One region of the Pseudoalteromonas sp. 19-MNA-CIBAN-0066 genome, then DNA from elsewhere that is predicted to be linked to it. Evidence: predicted binding sites of a transcription regulator. Region 1 holds the regulator's gene; each other region holds the start of a gene.

Region 1 (2,285 bases):
GAAAAATATATGTGCGTCCTCATCAAATAGAGCTAATGAGCGACAATAAAAAAGATAGCCATAGTGAACGCGCCACCATATTAAGCAGTCGTTTTATTGGTTCGGCTTATGTTTACACTGTAGTTATTGCACAACAAGAAATAGAAGTTGCAGCGCAATATGGCCAGTCATTTGTTCAAAATGAGCAGGTTATAATAAAAATAAAACCCCACACGGTGAATTTTTTCGAATCATAAATTAATTTGTTATTCGCTGTGTTTATCTATTTATAAGCTAAGGAATAACAATGGCACAAGCGCAATCAGGGATTTGTGCTGAAGCAAACTTACACGGTTTGCATTTATTTTTTAATGTGTTTGATGGCCAAGATGAGTCATTACGTACAAAGCTCAAGCAAGTAAGCGCTATTGAGGAAGAGTTTAGCGATCAGTTTTCTGAATCTATGCTTTCTTGTATGGTGGCTATTGGTGCACAGTATTGGCCGCATATTTTGCCAGAGTATATCCCCAGTGAACTACAAAGCTTTCCTAATATAAATCATAATGAACACGCAATGAGCGTGCAGCCGTGTGATTTGTTTGTGCAAATACGTTCAGACCGCGAAGACGTCAATCATTTATTTGCACTGCAAATTTTAAAGTTATTTGCACCAGACGTAGAGCTGGTGGAACAAATTCGTAATTTTAGATTTTTAGATGGTCGCGATTTCAATGGTTTTATTTATGGTGGCAAAATGCCGCATGGCCGACAAAAGCGGGCAACGGCGTTAATAAATAAACCAGGTAGCTTTGAGGATCAAGGCAGTTATATTCATGTGCAACGTTATAAGCACGATCTAAGTGTATGGCAGCATCTATCGCTAGATGAGCAAGAGCAAATAATAGGTCGCACTCGCTTAGACAACACTCTTATAGCCCCAGCGCTTGAAACCAGCCATGCACAACGCAGTGAATTAAAAGATGAGCAAGGCCAGCCAATATTACTTAATCAAGGCATGCCTTATGGCGATGTTTACGAGCAAGGAATGCTGTCAATTACTTGCTCGGCCAGTGGAACCGCATTTGAACAGGTATTAAAAAGTCGTTTAGGTGAGGGGGAGTGCTATGATCATTGGCTTGATTTTACTCAAGCCGATATGGGGTCTGCGTTTTTTGCACCGTCAGTTGGGTTTTTAAAACAGTTATAACGCATGTTTTAAATACTAAACCGTATCAAATAAAATACGTACCCGCTCTAGGGTTAAGTCTATTTCAGATATTTTAGCTGGGGCAATAAAAATAGTGTCGTCGCCAGCTATAGTACCTAACACGCCATCGGCTTTACCTAATGAGTCAAGTAAACGCGCAATAAGCTGAGCCGCGCCTGGACTGGTACGGATAATAATCATCATTTCGTTATGCATTATATCAATAACAAGCTGGCGCAACGGGCTTTTTGCTGTGGGTACGCCCATTTCTGCTGGCAAGCAATACACCATTTCTTGTTTGGCATTGCGCGTTCGTACCGCGCCAAACTTACTAAGCATGCGCGACACTTTACTTTGGCTTATATTGTCAAAACCTTGCTCTTTTAACGAATCTACTATATCGCCTTGAGAACCAAAGTTTTCTTCTTTTAAAAGCGCTTTAAATGCTTTTACTAACGCTTCCTGTTTGTCTTGTGGTTGCATAGTTTTTATTTGCTTTTTATTATCCATGCCGCAAATTCTACACAAAAACGAATAATTATGCAGCAGTTGTTTATTTAACTTGCCAGTTTACTGTATTCAGGCCAAATGTTTTTACAACTATGGTCTAAAATATTACGAAAATAGGCAGGATAAATTTGTTTTTAGTCGCTAATTTCTTTATCTTAGAGCCATAAATATTTCCTACCTCAAATCACGGAGAATTCCAATGAAAGTTGCTGTATTAGGTGCTGCAGGCGGTATCGGTCAAGCGTTGTCTTTATTATTAAAAACAGGCTTACCAGCTGGTTCTGAATTATCACTATATGATGTTGCACCAGTAGTTCCAGGTGTTGCGGTTGATCTATCTCATATCCCTACAGCGGTTAAAGTAGCTGGCTTTGGCGCTGATGCGTTAAATGAAGCGCTTAAAGATGCTGATATCGTACTTATTCCTGCTGGCATGCCACGTAAGCCAGGTATGGATCGTGCAGATTTATTTAATGTAAATGCTGGCATCATCAAAACGTTAGCAGAAGGCATAGTTGCAAGTTGTCCTAAAGCGTTAGTAGGTATTATTACTAACCCAGTAAACGGCACTGTACCAATTGTTGCTGAA
Region 2 (2,285 bases), on a different contig from region 1:
ATTTTACGCGATGCTGCAATCGCAATTTCCGACATTGCAAACAACGCACTGATCAAGATTAATAAGCCAATCCCGACTAAATCACCCATTTATAGCTCCAATAAAATACGCTTTTATAGCAAAAGCAGCTGGATTATAGTCGCTTTTTTAAACGGGGCAATTTAAATTTAATATTTATTAAAAGGCTTTTATTATCAATACAGTAAGCAGGCCTTTCGACCTGCTTTAAGATTACTTGTTCATCGCACTAATCAAAAACGCCGAAATTTTAGCGCCTTCTCGTAAGGTGGTTTCTGAACTTGACTGCCCTACTAGCGAGCTGTCGGTAAAAGGCGCAATTTCCATCATATCGGCACCGGTGATCGCAAATTCATCGGCTATGGCTGATAAAATATCCAGTGCGTGCTGCGGCGTTAAGCCGTTTGCCTCTGGTGTGCCTGTTGCAGAGGCATATTTTTCATCAAGGGCGTCAATATCAAAGCTAACATACACTTCGTCAACGTTGTCGGCTTTAAGCTGGGCAATAGCATCTGCGGCAACGGCTGCTGCACCGCGCTCTATAATTTCATGCGCCCAATGTTGTTTAACACCAAAGGTGCTTTCCCAATGCTCTTTCGGTTTACCACTTGAACGAATACCAAATTGAATTAAATGATGTGGCGCAGGTAAAAACTCTAAAATATGCGTACACCAAGAGCCAAAACATAAATCAATGCCTAAGCGCTCAACCAATAAGTCGGTATGGGCATCAAAATGAATAATTGCGGTACGCTTGCCTTGTGCGCGCTTAGCTTTTAAATACGCTTTTGTTAATGGGTAACTAATTGAATGATCGCCGCCAATACCAAAAATGCCTTTATTTTCAAATGTTGCATAAAAGCTGTCGCACACATCTTCAGTGATCGACAGTGGGCTAACGTAATAGTCGTTATTTTCGTTGCCGTATAATGCTTTTTGGCAATTGGTTATAGTGGCTTTGTTTAAGTATTTATCATGTAATAAATGAGGAATAACGCGTACGTCGCCTAAATCGAATGAGCGGCACTGAGGTTGCTGATCAAGTAATGCTGAGCGTAAAAATAACGGCCCCCAGTTTGCGCCACGTAAAATACCGCCGCCACAATCTGAGCTAATACCTAGCATAACCGCTTTATGCGGCGAATTGGGTAACTCGTTAAGCGACTCACGCCATAATGGGCCAATGTTTTCGGTTTGCCCATAAAGCTTATTTCTTAATGCAGCTTTGCGCTCTTTTGCAGTGTTAACTGTATATACACCATCACCTGGTGCGCACAAACAATGCTCAATTTTGCTTTTAAATTCCTGAAATTCGGTGCTCATGGTAAACCCTTATAAATCTATATGTTTTGCGTGGTACTGATTAGTTATGCAAAATTGCTAATATTTAAATACTAACAATAACATTAGTACTGCTTGCTAAAAGCAAACTAACGTTAAATTAGCCTTGCTTCACTAATGTATATACCATCCAAAAAATAACAACTAACCATATGAATAAAAACAACTTAGTGTAAATGTGCCTGTTGTTTATGATAATTTACTCATTACTTTAGACGATCAATATAATGTCTGCCTATACAAGTCAACCGCCTCATTTTACGGATAATTTTAATATATGCTTGAATATTCAATGTGGGTGAATAAATCAAAACAAATCAACACGGACATACGTCCTGTACTAAACAAACAATTATAGTAATGATGCTAAATTGATAGTAATTTTATAAAGGCTTAGTTATGGAAAAGGTATTTCACTTAGGGTTATGTATTGACGATCTTAAAGGTGCAAAACTGGCTATTGTTCCGGGCGATCCGGATCGTGCTGCACGTATTTCGCAATTTTTAGATAACCCAACTTGCCTGGCTAAAACGCGTGAATTTCATGTTTATTTAGGTGAGCTTAATGGCCATTCTGTGGTTATATGCTCTACCGGTATTGGCGGTCCATCGACGTCGATTGCCGTTGAAGAATTAGCCCAACTTGGCGTGCACAGCTTTTTGCGTATTGGTACTACTGGTGCAATTCAACCACACATTAACGAAGGCGATATTTTAATTAGCCAAGCCTCTGTGCGTTTAGATGGTGCAAGCCAGCATTTTGCGCCGCTTAGCTACCCTGCGGTATCTGACTTTTTTGCTACCCAAGCTATGGTTAAAGCCTGTGAAAACCTTAATATCGATTTTCATATTGGTATTACTGCATCAAGCGACACATTTTACCCAGGGCAAGAGCGTTACGATACACACTCTGGTTATGTGCCAAA
Region 3 (2,285 bases), on a different contig from region 1:
AAATAATGCTTTAGCCGCGTTTTCTGTATTAAGTACAGCGCCGCCAAGTTTAATTACCCAGGTTTTTTTACTCATTTAAAACGATCCTTTTAAGCCTGTGGTATGCGCCAATCCCATTGATAAATTAATACACTGCAATGCTTGTCCTGCAGCGCCTTTTAATAAATTATCAATGGCAGCTATAACAATTAACTGTGTGCCTTGTTGCTGCCAGCCAATATCTACATATGGCTGTTTAGCTACGCCTTTAATTGAGGGGATTTTATCGCCCAGTAAACGAATTAACGGCTCATCGGCAAGTACTTGGTACGCTTGTGTTACTTGCTCAATGGTGACATTAGGCTTTAATTGCACATAAATAGTTTCTAAAATACCACGCGGGAAATTACCTAAATGGGGGGTAAATAAAACATTGTGACCAAGGTGTTGCTCTATTTCAGGGCCATGACGATGATTAAATAAACCATAAGGGGCAAGCGACACTTCGCAAAAATGGGTACCAATACTAGCTTTACGCCCTGCGCCGGTTACACCCGATACCGCATTAATTATAATTGTTTGCTCTGTTAATAAATCGGCCTGCTGCAAAGGCTTAAGTGCATTAAGCGCAGCCGTAGGATAACAACCCGCTACGGCTACTAATTGCGCCGCGGCAATAGCATCGCTATTCCACTCAGCTAAACCATAAGCAGCTTGATTTAATAACTCTGGATGTTGGTGCTCAAAGCCATAATAAGTAACGTAGTCGTCATTGCTCGCAAGGCGATACCCACCAGATAAATCAAATACCTTTTTACCCATGGCTAAAAAACGCGGCGCTAAATCTACGCTTACTTTATGATCGGTACATAAACACACGTAATCGGCACTGTTTTCAATATCGCTAAAAGCAGATTCACTAAGAGGCAGTAAAGGCTGATCGAGTAGCCCTAAGTGTTCGGGGTATAAATCACTCAGCAATTTATTTTTATCTAAGCTACCTTGCGATACATAACAGCCAGTTAAAATTAGTTTAGGGTGCTTAGCAACTAAACTTGCTAGTTCTGCGCCGCTATAACCGCTTGCGCCAATAATCACTACATTCATTGTTTACTCGTTATTTAAAATTAGTTACTACTTATCCATGTTGTTCGCTTAAACTAGCTCTGGGCTAATTAAGACTTTAATTAATTAATGAATGTTGATTATCGTCGTATTATTTTCATTGCGCTACTTTTAAAATATTTATGCTTAAAAAGTGAATTGATATTCATCATAAATACTTTTATATTGTTATGCAATTAAATTGATTACTTATTTTGGATTTTTTATGTCTTTGCCTTCATTTATTTCTATGTACCAACAATTAATTGCAGCGCCTTCTATTAGTGCCATTGAAGATAGCCTGTGTATGAGTAATAAAAATGTTATTGAATTACTGGCACAATGGTGTGAAAGCTTAGGCTTTAGCTGTGAAATAATTGAATTAGAAGGCGGCAAAGGTCGCTATAATTTATTAGCTAAACGCGGTAAAGGCGATGGTGGATTAATGCTCGCTGGCCATACCGATACAGTGCCATTTGACGATAGCCGCTGGAATCATAATCCATTTAAATTGACCGAGCACAACAATAAACTATATGGCTTAGGCAGTATTGATATGAAAGGCTTTTTTGCTTTTGTACTGCAAGCTATTAGTGAACTTGATGAAAAGCAGCAAACTCAGCCCATTTTGATCTTAGCCACCGCCGATGAAGAAACAACAATGGCCGGTGCTCAACAAATTTGTAAACATCCAAATTTAAAACCGGATCGCTGTATAATTGGCGAACCCACTGATATGACTCCAGTATTTACACATAAAGGGCATATGAGTACCGCAATTAGAGTAGTCGGACGCTCAGGCCATAGCTCAGATCCCGAACGTGGTGTTAACGCCATCGAAGTAATGCACAAAGTGATTACAAAACTACTGATCTTAAAAGAACAGTTAAAGCATAAATATTCAATAGAACACTTTGAAATACCCTATCCAACCTTAAATTTTGGTAATATTCATGGCGGCGACAACGCGAACAGAATTTGTGGTTGCTGCGAAATGCATATAGATATGCGCCCATTACCGGGCTTAAGCGTGCAAGAGCTGCAAATGTTAGTACTTGATGCAACTCACGAAATAAACCAGCAATACCCTAATGCCGTAAGCGTAATTGATTTACACGAACCAATTCCTGCATTTACTGGTAGCACCGATAGCGCTTTGGTTAAACTAGCCGAAAAAATAGCGGGGCAAAAAGCGGTGGCAG

The links. The regulator ArgR, encoded in region 1, controls arginine synthesis, uptake and breakdown. The targets are predictions, from matches to a motif close to ANTGAATANNTATTCANT.
Region 2: a site for ArgR is predicted at 1,377-1,394, ahead of AAEZ18_RS16240 (arginase family protein). Genes of this name have one in related genera too.
Region 3: a site for ArgR is predicted at 1,237-1,254, ahead of argC (N-acetyl-gamma-glutamyl-phosphate reductase). Genes of this name have one in related genera too.

The regions. Positions count from the first base shown of each region.
Region 1 is NZ_JBEONZ010000004.1:98,207-100,491, reverse strand. Features, by position in the region: gene AAEZ18_RS04170 (ABC transporter ATP-binding protein) at 1-236, shown strand, start outside; gene AAEZ18_RS04165 (Dyp-type peroxidase) at 287-1,186, shown strand; gene argR (transcriptional regulator ArgR) at 1,202-1,669, opposite strand; gene mdh (malate dehydrogenase) at 1,896-2,285, shown strand, end outside.
Region 2 is NZ_JBEONZ010000041.1:4,879-7,163, forward strand. Features, by position in the region: gene paeA (polyamine export protein PaeA) at 1-89, opposite strand, end outside; gene AAEZ18_RS16240 (arginase family protein) at 232-1,341, opposite strand; gene udp (uridine phosphorylase) at 1,759-2,285, shown strand, end outside.
Region 3 is NZ_JBEONZ010000010.1:44,088-46,372, reverse strand. Features, by position in the region: gene argB (acetylglutamate kinase) at 1-75, opposite strand, end outside; gene argC (N-acetyl-gamma-glutamyl-phosphate reductase) at 76-1,086, opposite strand; gene argE (acetylornithine deacetylase) at 1,310-2,285, shown strand, end outside.